Regions from separate parts of the Stenotrophomonas sp. YJH_SMC_16 genome, predicted to be linked through region 1. Evidence: riboswitches for the same ligand, from Rfam matches in the RefSeq annotation. Region 1 holds a riboswitch; the other holds the start of a gene.
The links. Region 1 has a riboswitch for cobalamin ahead of btuB (TonB-dependent vitamin B12 receptor). Riboswitches for the same ligand answer to the same signal wherever they lie in the genome.
Positions count from the first base shown of each region.

Region 2: another riboswitch for cobalamin. It lies ahead of AC5P6E_RS16280 (epoxyqueuosine reductase QueH); the one in region 1 lies ahead of btuB (TonB-dependent vitamin B12 receptor).

Region 1 is NZ_JCAFRH010000004.1:310,931-318,539, forward strand. Features, by position in the region: gene AC5P6E_RS11205 (aminotransferase-like domain-containing protein) at 1-1,124, shown strand, start outside; gene bioD (dethiobiotin synthase) at 1,204-1,887, opposite strand; gene AC5P6E_RS11215 (GAF domain-containing protein) at 1,956-2,438, shown strand; gene AC5P6E_RS11220 (TfoX/Sxy family protein) at 2,435-2,797, shown strand; gene AC5P6E_RS11225 (histidine phosphatase family protein) at 2,887-3,465, opposite strand; cobalamin riboswitch at 3,608-3,830, shown strand; gene btuB (TonB-dependent vitamin B12 receptor) at 3,946-5,790, shown strand; gene gph (phosphoglycolate phosphatase) at 5,881-6,549, opposite strand; gene AC5P6E_RS11240 (class I SAM-dependent methyltransferase) at 6,614-7,405, opposite strand; gene AC5P6E_RS11245 (LysR family transcriptional regulator) at 7,402-7,609, opposite strand, start outside.
Region 2 is NZ_JCAFRH010000007.1:124,493-132,101, forward strand. Features, by position in the region: gene AC5P6E_RS16255 (NAD-dependent protein deacetylase) at 1-384, shown strand, start outside; gene AC5P6E_RS16260 (oxidoreductase) at 550-1,650, shown strand; gene AC5P6E_RS16265 (LysR substrate-binding domain-containing protein) at 1,654-2,565, opposite strand; gene purU (formyltetrahydrofolate deformylase) at 2,680-3,531, shown strand; gene pncA (bifunctional nicotinamidase/pyrazinamidase) at 3,739-4,365, opposite strand; gene AC5P6E_RS16280 (epoxyqueuosine reductase QueH) at 4,422-5,108, opposite strand; cobalamin riboswitch at 5,270-5,484, opposite strand; gene AC5P6E_RS16285 (patatin-like phospholipase family protein) at 5,639-7,486, shown strand.

The DNA.
Region 1 (7,609 bases):
AGCGCCGCCCGGGCGTGATCGACCTGGCCTTCGCCGGCCCGCGCGGTCGCCAGTTCTACCCCGGCGCGCAGTTGGCCAGGCACACCGCGCAGGTACTGCGCCATGGCCAGCAGACGGTGGAGACCTACGCGCGCCCGAATGGTTCGCCGCGGCTGCTGGCGCAGATCGTGCGCCGTGGTCCGCGCATGGGCCTGCACACCCACGCCGAGCGCCTGCTGCTGACCCACGGTGCAATGGAAGCGCTGCAGCTGGCGTTGCGTGCAGTCACCCAGCCAGGTGATGCGGTGGGCATCGAGGCGCCGTCCTACTTCAACCTCTACCCGTTGTTGGCCAACCTGGGCCTGCAGGCCATCGAACTGCCCACACACCCGCAGCACGGGCTCGACGTGGATGCGCTGGATGCGCTGCTCGAGCACACGCCGCTGGCCGCACTGGTGGTGATGCCGACCGTGCACAACCCGCTGGGCTGCACCATGCCGACAGTGGCCAAGCAACGCCTGGCAGAACTGGTCAACGCGCGCCAGCTGCCACTGATCGAAGATGCGGTGTATGCCGAGCTGCAGTTCTGCGAACCGCCGGCACCCTTGCTGAAGGCCTTTGATCGCGACGGCTGGGTGATGGTGGTCGGTGGTTTCTCCAAGACGCTGGCGCCGGATTACCGCATCGGCTGGCTGGATGGCGGCCGCTTCGCCGAGCGCATCGCGCTGCTGAAATTCCAGTCCACCGGTGGCGAGCCGCAGCTGCTTGGCGACGCGGTGGCGGCCTATCTGGAAGCGGGCAGCTACGAGCACCACCTGCATCGCATGCGTCGTCTGTATCGCGAACAGGTGGGGCGGCTGCGCCAGCTGGTGGCCGAACATTTCCCGCCCGGTACCCGCGCCACCGAACCACAGGGCGGATTCCTGCTGTGGCTGGAACTGCCGGGCGTGGATACGCGCGAGCTGTTCGAGCGTGCACTGCAGGAGGATATCGCGTTCATGCCCGGCCAGGTGTATTCGCGCGGCGCGCGCTACCGGCATTGCCTGCGGCTGTCGTGCTGCCAGACGCTGGATGCGCGCTTCATCGGCGCGGTGGAGCGGCTGGGTGCGATTGCGCGGGAGCTGGCGGCGCGCCAGCTCCTGTAGAGCCGAGCCTACGCTCGGCTGCCCTTCGCCAATGGTCCCCCACTGAGCCGAGCATGGGCTCGGCTCTACAGTAGGCAGGTCAATCGAGCAGGTGCGTGCTCAGGATCTGGCCATCCGCCCCCGGAAGATTGGGCAGCCGCCCCCAGCACGGCATCGGCAGGCGCTGCTGCAGCGTGGCCACGTTCTCGACCTGGCGCTGCATCGCCGGGTCGATGTGGTTGCCGATCCAGCCCAGACAGTCCACGCCGCTGGCCTGCAGTGATTGCGCAGTCAGCCGCGCGTGGTTCACGCAGCCCAGCCGCATGCCCACCACCAGCAGCACCGGCAACTTCAGTGCGCGCACCAGATCGAGCTGATCCAGCGTGGCCGAAACCGGCGCCAGCCAACCGCCCACGCCCTCCACCACCACCACATCGGCCTGCGCACGCAGTCGTTCGAACGCAGCCAAGATCGGCGCCAGTTCAACCTGCACACCATCCTCGGCAGCAGCCAGCTCCGGTGCCAGCGGCTGCCGCAGCGCGTACGGGTTCAGATCCGCGTAGTCCGGTACCGGCCAGCTGGCCGCCTGCAGCGCCAATGCGTCTTCGTTGCGCAGGCCCTGCCCCAGATCCTCGCTGCCGCTGGCCACGGGCTTCATGCCCACCGCGCGCAGGCCACGCTGGCGCAGTGCATGCAGCAGCGCGGTGCTGGCCGCGGTCTTGCCGATTTCGGTGTCGGTGCCGGTAACGAACAGGGCGGGCGGCAGCGTAGCGGGCAACGGCATCGATGGGCTCCAACAGGGCAACAGTGCGTGCATTATCGCCGGCCCGGCGCGCTTGCTAGACTGCAGGCATGTTCGCCAATGCCTCGCTCACCGGCAGCAAGCCGGAACAATACGCCCAGCTGCTGGAACAGGCCCGTGGCCTGGTCTACGCCGAGTCCGACCGCATCGCCAACGCGGCCAACCTCTCGGCACTGGTCTACCACGCCCTGCCCGACCTGAACTGGGTGGGCTTCTACCTGTACGACGGCAAGGAGCTGGTGGTCGGCCCGTTCCAGGGCCTGCCGGCCTGCGTGCGCATTCCGCTGGACAAGGGCGTGTGTGGTGCCGCCGCCAGCCAGCGCGTGACCCAGCGCGTGGACGACGTCGATGCCTTCCCCGGCCACATCGCCTGCGATTCTGCCTCGCGTTCGGAGCTGGTGGTGCCGCTGCTGCGCGGTGATGAACTGATCGGCGTGTTCGATATCGACAGCCCGAAGGTCGGACGCTTCGATGCCGACGACCAGGCCGGCCTGGAAGCCATCGCCCGCGTGTTCGTCGAGGCGCTGGGATGAGCGCACCGAAGCTGCGCAACATCGGCCCGAAAAGTGCGGCGTGGCTGCGCCAGGTCGGCCTGCGCAGCCGCGAGGACCTGGTTGCGACCGGCGCAGTCGGCGCCTTCGTCAAGGTCAAGCGCGCGGGCTTCAAGCCCAGCCTGAACCTGCTGTACTCGCTGGAAGGCGCGCTGCTGGACTGCCACTGGCAGGAACTGAGCGAGCCGCAGCGTGAGGCGCTGGTGCAGGATTACGAAGCACGCATCGCCGCGCATCCGCTGAAGGCGGCCGGCCCGGCGTCGGGCCCGGTACATGAGCAGCGCTTCGATGCCGACGATGACGCTGAAGACAGCGTTGCCGAGGGCGCGGACGAGGATTGAGCCGCGCCCTTCTGTAGCGCCGAGCCCACGCTCGGCTGGCTTTTCTGATCGAAGTGCAGCCGAGCATGGCTCGGCTCTACAAGAGCAGATCAGGGCTGCTGCAGCTCCAGCAGCTCGCCCACCAGCCCGACCTCACCGCGTTCCAGCCACACCCGCAGCCGCGTGCCGTGGTCGATGCGCAGGGCCCAGCACAACGACATTGGCAGGCCGCAGACCTGCGACAGCACCATGCGCAGCGGGCCACCATGGCTGACCACCAGCGTCGGCACCGGATCGTCCTCATCAAGCAGGCGATCGAGCGCGCGCGCGATGCGCCGTTCAAAGTGGCCCCAGCTTTCGCCGTTGGGCGGCGGGAATGCATGCGGATCGGCGTGGAAGGCCGCCAGTGCATCCTCCGGCAGGTCGAACAGCGACTGCCCGTCCCAATCGCCGAAATCCAGCTCTTCCCATTCCTCGTCCGCTTCCACGTCCAGCCCACGCGGGGTGGCCAGGGCCATCGCCGTGTGCAGCGAGCGCAGCCGTGGCGAACTGATCACCCGCTCCCAGGGCTGCGCGGCGTAGGCGTCGACCAGTTCCTGCGGCAGGCGGGCCAGCTGCGGCGGATCGTTGCGGCCATCGAGGAACTCATCGCGACCGTTGCCGGCATGGCGGACCAGGTCGAGGATCATGCGCGCGTCCTGTACAGGCGACGCGGGAACAGCGGAAAACAGGCGGACATCGGCAACGGCACCACGGGATCAAGGGGCCATTCTAAAGGCACGGCAAAGGCAGTCGAGCACGCGCGGCGCTACGGGCCGCCTGCGATGCCGTAGACTGCGCGCACTTCCAGGTGACCTGCGGCCGTGGCCGGCAGGTTGAAACGGGAAGCCGGTGACGCGTGATTCCACGCCAGGCCGGCGCTGCCCCCGCAACGGTAAGCACGTCAGTTCCAGGCAACACCGCCACTGTGCCGCAGGCATGGGAAGGCGCCTGGACGGTGGCCCCAGGCCACCCGGCGGCAAGCCCGGAGACCGGCCCGGAAGCCTCAGGTCGCGATGCGGTGGGCATGGCGCTGGATGACCGCAGCCTGCGCTGCGGCGTCGGCGCATGCCTGCCTTCGCGGCTCCTCCCCTTCGCCACGCGGGCGTGCGTGGCACCTGGAGTCCCCCATGAAGCTGCAGTCCCGAATGCTGTCCCTGGCCGTGCTGGCCACCCTGCCCGCGCTGGCCCAGGCCGCCGATGACACCACTGCGCTCGACCAGATCCTGGTCACCGCCACCCGCACCCCGATCGCGCTGCAGGACAGTATCGCGCCGGCGCAGGTGATCGACCGCGCGCAGATCGAATCCAGCCAGGCCACCTCGCTGCAGGAGCTGCTGCGCGGCCGCGCCGGCATCAACCTGACCAATGCCGGCGGCCTCGGCAAGCAGAGCTCGCTGTTCCTGCGCGGCACCAACTCGGGCCACACCGTGGTGCTGGTCGACGGCGTGCGCATCAACAGTGCCGACCTCGGCCTGGCCATGTACCAGGACCTGCCGCTGGCGCAGATCGAGCGCGTCGAAATCGTTCGCGGCCCGCAGTCCAGTCTGTACGGTGCCGACGCCATCGGTGGCGTGATCCAGATCTTCACCCGTCGCAACCAGGGCGATTTCGCTCCGCACTTCCAGCTCGGTGGCGGCAGCAACGGGCTGCGCGAAGCCAGCGGCGGCATTGGTGGCGGCACCGAGCGCGGCTGGTTCGGTGCCGACATCGCCTACCAGCATTCCGACGGCATCGATGCCTGCCGCGGTTCTTCCTCGGTGTTCACCGCGGGCTGCTTTGCCGACGAGCACGACCGCGACGGCTACCGCAACCTGTCCAAGAGCCTGCACGGCGGTTACAGCTTCAACGACCAGTGGAACGTGGAAGGCAGCGCACTGCGCGCCGATGGCAAGAACCATTACGACGGCTACTACAACTACTCCGAGACCCGCCAGCAGGTGCTGGCCGGCAAGGTGCGCTACACCCCGTCGGAGCGCCTGGCGTTCACCGCCAACGTCGGCCGCAGCGACAATGAGTCCGACAACTTCGGCGCACCGGGGGTGTTTGGCAGCGCGCAGACTCATCGTGACAGCGCCTCGCTGCAGGGTGACTTCGGTGTGGCCGAGGGCCAGCTGCTGAGTGCCGGCGTGGACTGGAGCGAAGACAATCTGGACGGCAGCAGCGCCGGGTATCTCGTCGACAGCCGCCGCAACACCGGCGTGTTCGTGCAGTACCAGGGCCGCTTCGGCCGCCACCAACTGCAGGCCAGCGCCCGCAACGACGACAACCAGCAGTTCGGCAACCACGCCACCGGCAGCGTTGGCTGGGCGATGGAACTGGGCCACGGCCTGCGCGTCAACGCCAGCTACGGCACCGCGTTCAAGGCACCGACCTTCAGCGACCTGTACGACCCGTGGAGCGGCGTGCCGACGTTGAATCCGGAGAAGTCCAAGAGCGCCAACCTCGGCGTTTCGCAGCAGGGCCAGGGCTGGCACTGGGGCATGGATGTGTACGAAACCCGCATCGATGACCTGATCACCTACGATGCGTCCACGATGAAAATGCAGCAGGTGGAGAAGGCGCGCATCCGTGGTGCCGAGCTGACCGGTGGCGTGCTGCTGGCCGGCTTCGACATCAACGCGCAGCTGAGCTACACCGACCCGCGCAACCGCACCCACGGCAGCACCCAGTTTGACAACTGGCTGCCGCGCCGTGCACAGCAGACTGCGCGCCTGGACATTGACCGTCGCTTCGGCGATTTCCGCGCCGGCCTGACCGTACAGGGCGCGGGCAAGCGCTTTGACAACGCCAGCAACTCGGTGAAGGTTGGCGGCTACGGCACGCTGGACCTGCGCACCGAGTACGCGCTGACACCGGAGTGGTCGCTGCTGGCGCGTGCCGCCAACGTTTTCGACCGCAGGTATGAGACGGTGGCGTGGTTCAACCAGCCGGGCCGTGAGTACCAGTTGAGCGTGCGTTACCAGCCGAAATGAGGAAACGCGCCGGGCATTCCCGGCGCTTTCTCTGTAGAGCCGAGCCCATGCTCGGCTCAGGCAGCAAAGCAGCCGAGCATGGGCTCGGCTCTACACCGGGACGCCGGCGGCCAACCCCGGCAATTCACGCAGATCGTCGATCACCGCCACGGCATGCGCGGTGGCCATGTCCAGGCCGCGCGGGTAGCCGTAACGCACCAGCGCGATCGGCATGCCTGCATCTTCGGCGGCGCGGTAGTCGGTCAACGAATCACCCACCATCAGGCAGGCATCCACCGGCAGCCCGAAGTGCGCAGCGATGTGCCGCAGCGGTTCGCCACTGGGCTTGCGCTGCGGCAGCGAATCGCCGCCCAGTATCAGCGCGAACGCATCACCGATGCCCAGGTGCTGCAGCAGCGGTGGCACCAGCGCTTCGGGCTTGTTGGTGCAGATCGCCAGCGGCACGTTGCGTGCACGCAGTTGCGCCAGCGCTTCACCCACGCCATCGAACAGGCGCGGGCTACGCAGCAGGCATTCGCGGTAGTGCACCATGAACACCGGCATGACCTCGGCCAGGTCGACCTCACGACCCGCGGCATGCACGGCCTGCTCGACCAGGCGGCGCACACCGTCGCCGATCCAGCCCAGCACCGTGGCTTCCGGTACGCGTGCCACACCGATGTCCTCCAGCGTGCGGTTCAGCGCTTCGGCGATATCAGCTGCGCTGTCGACCAGCGTGCCATCAAGGTCGAACACGACCAGTGGATAGGGATACGACAAGGGACGGCACCTGCATGACGTGGGGCCGTCCATTGTACGCCGCTGGTTTTTGCACCGATCCGCCTCAGCCGATCCGGCGCGCGCGGGTAGCCAGGAACGTGGGCAAGTAACGGTCGATCAGGAAACGCGGCTGCGGCTGCCAGTCCTCCATGAAGCGATCGATGATGAAGCCGGCATCCAGCTGGCCACCGATCAGTTCGGTCAGGCTGTGGCCGAAGGTCAGTGCATCGCCCCGTGCCAGCTTCGCCTCGCGCTCGGCTGGCGGCAGGTCTTCCAGGTCCGAATAGGGAATGGCGTACTGCGGCCGGATCAGGCCCTGTGCATCCAGCTGCGGATCGCGCGCACCGACGAACAGCACCGGGTTGTAGAAGCTGGCCATCAGCATGCCATCGCGTGCCAGCACACGGCGGCATTCGGTCCACACCGGGCGCACGTCAGGCACGTACAGGTTCGAGATCGGGTGGAACACCACGTCGAAACTGTCGTTGGCGAACACGTGCAGATCGCGCATGTCACCCTGCACGGTGCGCAGCTGCAGGCCATCGCGCGCAGCGACCCTGCGGTCCTGTTCCAGCTGCCCGTCGGACAGGTCGAACACGGTGACGTCAGCGCCCGCAGCGGCCAGCACCGGTGCCTGCTGGCCACCGCCCGAGGCCAGGCACAGGATGCGACGGCCGCGCACATCACCCATCCAGTCCAGCGGCAGCGCGCGGGGCGTCAGGTGCACCTGCCAGCGGCCTTCGCGCGCGGCGGCGATCGTTGAACTTTCCACCGGGCGCGACCATTCGCGCACTTCGCTGGCCTGGCGGTCCCAGGCAGCACGGTTGTGGTCGATCAAGGCCTGTCCATGGTTCATGTGTTCTCCTTGCCCGGTGGGCGCCAATCCAGATCCTGGAAGGCCGGGCTGGCGAAACACTCGCCCAGGAAATCCAGGAATCGCCGCATGATAGCGGGCTGCTGGCGCCGTGACGCGTACACCGCATGAATGCCGAGTTCGTCCAGGCTGAATTCGGGCAGCAGTTCGATCAGCTCGCCACTGCGCAGCAGCGGCGCCACCTGG
Region 2 (7,609 bases), on a different contig from region 1:
GACGCCAATCCGGGCTGGGACGCGCTGGAGGCCGGTATCGCCCCGGATGGCGATGCCGATCTGGAGACCGATTTCTCCAGCTTCGTGGTGCCCGATTGCCCGTCCTGCGGCGGCCTGCTGAAGCCGGACGTGGTGTTCTTCGGCGAAAACGTGCCCCGTGAACGCGTGGCAGCGGTGCATGAGCACCTGCAGCAGGCAGACGCCGTGCTGGTGGTGGGTTCTTCGCTGATGGTCTATTCCGGTTTCCGCTTCGTGCAGGCGGCGGCCAGGGCAGGGCTGCCGGTGGCGGCGCTGAACCGCGGCCGCACCCGTGCCGACGACCTGCTGCAGTTCAAGGACGAGCGGGACTGCGCTGAGGCGCTTGCAGGGCTCGTTACCGGGTAGCGCCGGGCCATGCCCGGCGGAAACGGGGTGCCGCGCCGCACGTTCGCCGGGCATGGCCCGGCGCTACCCATCATGCGTCCCCGCGAAACAGCGATCCATCCAGACGGTTGATTCGCCGGCCGTGCGGCGGTGCAATACGCACCCCCTACGTCGTTCATCACCGTCTTGAGCCAGCTGTTCTCGCCGATTTCGTTCGGCCCCCTGACCCTGTCCAACCGCATCGTCATCGCGCCGATGTGCCAGTACTCCGCCGAAGACGGTCGCGCCAGCGACTGGCACGCCATGCACCTGGGCAACCTGGCGCAGTCGGGCGCTGGCCTGCTGATCCTGGAAGCCACCGCGGTCGAGCCGCGCGGCCGCATCAGCTGGGCCGATCTGGGCCTGTGGGACGACGGTACCGAAGCCGCGTTGGCACAGGTGCTGGCCAGCGTCCGCCGCTGGTCGCCGATGCCACTGGGCATCCAGCTCGGCCACGCCGGCCGCAAGGCCTCGGTGAAGCGCCCGTGGGACGGCGGCGGCCAGTTGTCAGCCGATGATGCGCGTGGCTGGTCCACCGTGGCGCCGTCGCCGCTGCCGTTCCATGCCGGCGATCCGGCACCGCAGGAACTGGACGAGGCCGGCATCGCCGAGGTCATCGCCGCCTTCGCCGCCAGTGCGGTGCGCGCCGAGCGCCTGGGCTTCGAGCTGATCGAGCTGCATGCCGCGCACGGCTATCTGCTGCACCAGTTCCTGTCGCCGCTGAGCAACCGCCGCACCGATGGCTATGGTGGCTCGCTGCCGAACCGCCTGCGCCTGCTGGTGGAAGTGTTCGACGCGGTGCGTGCGGTAGTGTCCGACAAGGTCGCCGTGGGTGTACGCATTTCCGCCAGCGACTGGGTCGACGGTGGTTGGGATCTGGTGCAGAGCGAAGCACTGGCCCAGGTGCTGGACGCGCGCGGCTGCAATTTCCTGCATGTCTCCAGCGGCGGCCTGGACGAGCGCCAGAAGATCACCGTCGGCCCGGGCTACCAGGTGCCGTTCGCGGCGGCGATCAAGGCCAAGGTGCGCATGCCGGTCATCGCGGTGGGCATGATCACCGAGCCCGAGCAGGCCGAATCGATCCTGCGCCATCGCCACGCCGATGCCGTGGCCCTGGCGCGCGGCATCCTCTACGACCCGCGCTGGCCGTGGCATGCCGCCGCCGCGCTGCGCGACAGCGTGGAACCGGCGCCGCAGTACCTGCGCTGCGAGCCGCGCGACGCGCGCGGCGTGTTCAAGGCGCGCTGAGGCTCACACCCGCCAGGCCGGCGCCATGCCGGCCTGCAGGTGCTCGAACAGCGCGCGGATCTTGGCGGTGAAGTCGCGGCGGTCGCTGACGCAGAAATAGACCTCCATCGGCTCCGGGCGCCACGCCGTGTCGGCGCCGAACACCGCCTGCAGGCGGCCATCGCGCAGGTAGGGCTCGGCCACGAATGCGGCCAGCCGGGTGATGCCGGCACCGGTCGCGGCAAGCGTTGCCAGTGCATCGATGTCATCGCAGACCATGCTCGGCGGCAGTGCGGCGTCCACGCGCTGGCCATCCTTCAGCAGGCCCCAGCGCAGCGGTCGGCCATCGGTGGGGAAGCGGTGCAGCAGCCCGCGATGACCGCTCAGGTCGGAGGGTTGCTGCGGGGTGCCGTGCGCTTTCAGATAGGCCGGCGAGGCACAGAACACGAACGGGACGCGTGCCAGTTGCCGCGCGACCACGCCATCTTCCAGCTGTGCACCGATGCGGATGCTGGCATCCACCGCTTCCGGCCCATGCTGCACGGCGCGGTCGGTCAGGCGCAGCTCCAGCTGCAGTTGTGGGTAACGCTGCTGCAGTGAAGGCAGCAAGGGGGCAAGCACATGGCGACCGAAGGCGCTGCTGCTGGCGATGCGCAGCGACCCGGCCGGCTCGATGTCACCGGCAGTGACCATCGCCTGCGCGCGCGCCAGGTCGGCTTCGATGTGGCGCACCTGCGCCAGGTACAGCGCGCCGGCCTCGCTGAGGGCCAGCTGGCGCGTACTTCGGTTCAGCAACCGTACCCCCAGATGCGCCTCCAGCCGGTTGATGTTCTGGCCGACTGCGGTGGCGCTGATGCCAAGGATGCGGGCCGCGGCGGCAATGCTGCCGGTCTCTGCGGTGCGGGTGAAGCTGCGGATCAGTTGCAACAGGTTCATGACCGACCAGCTTGCCATGGGGACGCCCAAGTATCGCTTGGGACTGAACCAAGCTGTTCGGTTGCATCGGTGACCATCGATCCGGCGGGCGCGGCGCTGCCCTACACTCGGGGGATGCGCCCCGATTCCATTCTTACCCTGTCCTGTCCCGACCGCACCGGCATCGTCTACCGCGTGTCCGGCCTGCTGTTCGACCACGGCTGCAACATCCTCGACGCCCAGCAGTTCGGCGACGAGGAGAGCGGCCGCTTCTTCCTGCGCGTGCATTTCGACCGCGATGCCAGCCTGCCGCTGGAGACCGTGTACGCCGCCATGGCCACGCTTGCCGAAGGCTTCGGCATGGACTGGCAGCTGCATGATGGCCGCCGCCGCGCACGCCTGCTGGTGCTGGTCAGCAAGCAGGGGCACTGCCTCAACGATCTGCTGTTCCGTGCCCACAGCGGCCAGTTGAAAGTCGACATCGCGGCAGTGGCGTCCAACCACGCCGATTTCGCGCCATTGGCCGCGTCCTACCAGGTGCCGTTCCACCATCTGCCGGTGACCGCCGATACGCGTGCGGTGCAGGAGCAGCAGATCATCGACCTGGTCGAGCGCGAGCGCATCGATCTGGTGGTATTGGCGCGCTACATGCAGATCCTGTCACCCACGCTGTGCCGCGCACTGGCCGGCCGTGCGATCAATATCCACCACAGCTTCCTGCCCAGCTTCAAGGGCGCGCAGCCGTATCACCAGGCGCACGCGCGCGGGGTCAAGATCATCGGTGCCACCGCGCACTACGTCACCGAGGATCTGGACGAAGGCCCGATCATCGAACAGGACGTGGCCCGCGTGGACCACGCGATGGCACCGCGCGAACTGGTGCGGCTGGGCAGCGATACCGAATCGCTGGTGCTGGCGCGCGCGGTGCGCCGCCATGTGGAGCACCGCATCCTGCTCAACGGGCACCGAACGGTGGTGTTCCGGTAATCGCCCATCCCGCGTCCGCCGGGCATGGCCCGGCACTACCGAATCCTAATTTCATCCAGTGAAAAGCCCCCGGTTCGGCCGTCCCGCGATCTGTAGGGGGGCGTAGTTGGGGGGCTGGATGAATCGATTGTGTTGTCGTGGGCAGGAGCGCGCAAGCGGCATAAGCGACGTGCGCGGTAGCGCCGGGCCATGCCCGGCGGTCGCCCGTCAGGCGATCGCGATTCCCGCCTTGCCCAGCGCCTCGCGCACCATCGCGTCATTGGCTTCGGTCACCGGCCGGGTCAGCTCCCACAGGAACTTCACCCGGAAGCCGGACTTCACCGCGTCCTGCGCGCTCCACAGTACGCAGTAGTCGCGGGCCAGGCCGCACACATGCACTTCGCGGATGCGGCGCTCGTGCAGCCAGCCGGCCAGGCCGGTAGCTGGGCGCTCGCCATCGGGGCCATGGTTCTCGCGGAAGGCGCTGTACGAATCCACCTGTTGGCGCGTGCCCTTGCGCAGGATCAGGTCGGCCACGGTCCAGTCCACGCCCGGGTGCAGGGCGGCACCGGCGCTGCCCTGCACGCAGTGGTCCGGCCATAGGGTCTGCGGCTGCGCGTGCAGCAGGATGGTCTCGAAGGGGCGTTGGCCGGGGTGCTGGCTGGCGAACGAGGCATGGTCGGCCGGGTGCCAGTCCTGTGTCGCCACCACGGTGCGGTAGCGGCGCTGCGCCAGCAGACCGGCAATCGGTACCACCAGCGCATCGCCCTGGTCGCAGGCCAGCGTACCGCCGGGCATGAAGTCTGGCTGCAGGTCGATCACCAGCAGGGCGACATCGGCGGGCAGGGCGGTCATGGCAGGTCCACTACAACGTGAAGGGGCGACCAGCGTGGCCGCCCCGGCGGCACAGGTCAATCGCCCTGCGGCGTCCCAGCGTCCTGCCCGTAGTACAGCAGGCCGATCTTGATCCGCTCGCGGCCATTCTCGCGGCGATGGCGGTTGGCATCGCGCAGCGAGTACACGCAGCCGCAGTACTCCTGCTGGTAGAACTGCTCGCGCTTGCTGATCTCGATCATGCGGCTGGCACCGCCGCCCTTGCGCCAGTTGTAGTCCCAGTACTGCAGGCCCTCGTAGCGCGACGCGGCGCGGATGCCGCAGTCGTTGATCTGCGCCATGTTCTTCCAGCGCGAGATGCCCAGCGAAGAACTGATGGTGTCATAGCCGTGTTCGTGCGCGTACAGCGCAGTGCGCTCGAAACGCATGTCGAAGCACATCGTGCAGCGGATGCCGCGTTCGGGCTCGTTCTCCATGCCGCGCGCACGGCTGAACCAGTTGTCGGTGTCGTAGTCGCAGTCGATGAACGGGATGTCGTGCTGCTCGGCGAAGCGGATGTTCTCCTGCTTGCGCAGCTCGTATTCCCTCACCGGGTGGATGTTGGGGTTGTAGAAGAAGATCGCGTAGTCGATCCCGGAGGCGGTGATCGCCTCCATCACTTCGCCGGAGCAGGGCGCGCAGCATGAATGCAGCAGCAGGCGCTTGCCGTCGGCGGGCAGGGTCAGGGTGGGACGTTGGAGCTCGGTCATCGTCAGGTACCGCATGGACCGCCGGCAACGGCGGTGGCCCATGCATCAGCGCGTGGGTGAACAGGTCTGGCCGGATACCGTGAAAAGGACGCGCGCGGCCGCATCGCCTGCACGCGCAGGACAAGGACGGCCCCGGCAACCTCCCCGCGGAGATTCCAGGTCGAATCAGGGGACGGTCGTGTCCCCCGGCCGGGGCCGGTATTCGGGCTGATGGACACGGGCCGCAGCCCACCTACTACCTGCCGCTTCCCAGGCGCGAGCCCAGTGCTGTTGGCAGGATTCGTTTCCATTCACCGCTGCGGGGCAGCTCCGGAATGGGCGCGCGAGGCGCCTTCACCGGATTCCCGTTTAAATCCCGGCCGCCATCAATGCCACGGCCGGGATACCTTCGGCGTGCCCACGGTGGACGCGTCGACGGCAATGGTCAAGGGCCAATCAAAGCGCAGGGCTGTGGCTCGTTTCTCAGGCTGTGAGAGCCCCTCTTGCCATACTGTGCATCGACAGACGGGAGGTGACTCGTGGCGGCGAAGTACTGCGATCTGGTCATGAAAGGCGGCATCACCAGCGGCATCGTGTACCCCAATGCGGTACTGGCGCTGGCGCGCGAGTATCGCTTCAAGAGCATCGGCGGCACCTCGGCCGGCGCCATCGCTGCGGCGGTGGCGGCCGCGGCAGCCTGCGGTGATCGCCGCCAGCAGGCGGGCGAGCACCTGCCTGGCGATGCCGGCTATGGCGGGTTGTCGGCGGTGTCGGCGCAGCTGTCGCGGCGCGGCTTCATCTACAGCCTGTTCCAGCCGGCACGGGGCGCGCGTGCGGCCTATCGGCTGCTGGTGGTGCTGACCGGCAATGCCCGCCTGCCGCACAAGCTGCTGTGCCTGGCCGTTGCCGTGTTCGAGATCGCGCCGCTGGAAGTGCTGGTGTCGCTGGCGCTGCTGCTCGGCCTGGGCTGGTGGGGTGGTGGCTGGAGCGGCGTGGCCGCCACGCTGCTGCCGTCGCTGCTGTGCGCTTACGGTGCCGGCGTGGCCGGTGCCGCGCTGCGGGTGGCGCGGGTGGCGCGGCGCAATCTGCTGGGCCTGTGCAGCGGCCTCGGCCGTGATGCACGCAAGCCGGCGTTGACCGAGTGGCTGCACGAGTGCCTGCAGCAGTTGTCCGGCAAGCCGCTGGATGCACCGCTTACCTTCGCCGACCTGCACGATGCGCCGCGCTATGCCGGCGAGCCGGACAGCCCGCATGCGATCAGCCTGCAGATGATCACCACCTGTGTGTCGCACAACGAGCCGCGTACGCTGCCGCTGGGTGGCGCGCAGTTCTGGTTCCTGCGCGAGGAGTTCGAGCAGCTGTTCCCGGCCAGCGTGGTGCAGTGGCTGGTGGATCAAGCTGGCCCGCCGTTGGAGGTGGAGGGGCGACGGTACTACCACCTGCCGCAGGGCCCGAAGCTGCCGGTGCTGGTGGCCACGCGCATGAGCCTGAGCTTCCCGTTGCTGATCAGCGCGGTGCCGCTGCATGAGCCCTCGCGGCGCGAGCGTCGCTGCGAACCCACCGCGCCTGCCGCCGACCAGGAGCACAACGTGGCCGACAGCATGGAAGGGCTGACCAGTGCCGGGCAGACCTGTGGCCCGGTGATCACCGCCTTCCGCATCTGCTGGTTCTCCGATGGCGGCATCAGCAGCAACTTCCCGATCCATCTGTTCGATGCCGCCTTGCCGCGCTGGCCGACCTTCGCCATCAACCTGGTCTACCCGCAGCACGCTGAAGAGGTGAGCCACGGCAGCAGCGGCCGCCAGTCGCTGGAACACGCGGTGTTCCTGCCCACCGAAAACCGTCATGGCTGGCAGCGGACCTATCAGTCGATCGCCACGCCGCTGGCGGCCGCGGAACTGGGGCGTTTCCTGTTCGCGGTGGTGGCGACCATGCAGAACTGGCGCGATCTGCTGCAGGCGCGCGCGCCGGGTTACCGCGACCGCATCGTGCACGTCAGCCTGCAGGGCGACGAAGGCGGCATGAACCTGGACATGCCGCAGGAGGTGCTGACCCGCATCGCCGACAAGGGCAGCCTGGCCGGTGCGCGCTTCTGTTCGTTCTCGTTCGAGAACCACTACTGGATCCGCTGGCGCAACCTGGCCTCGGCCTACCAGCGCTACACGCTGGAAGTGGCACGCACCGACGACCCGGCGCAGCAGGTGCTGGCCTACCGCGCGGCGTACGCGATGGTTGCCACTGGCCAGCCGACGCCACCGTCATACAAGCTGGGTTCGGAAGACAAGCGGCTGGCCTCGCAGCAGCTGTGGGGGTTGATGGTCGAACAGGGTCGCAGCTGGGAGGACCTCGGCCCCGACCTCACCGACGGCGCACCGCGCCCGTTGCCGCAGATGAAGGTGACGCCGATCTACTGACCCGGTAGTAGATCCACGCCTTGCGTGGATGGAACCCCATCGAAATCGAATATTTCGAACGTTCATCGAAGAACATCCACGCATGGCGTGGATCAAGCGTGTCGACCAAGGTCGACACCTACC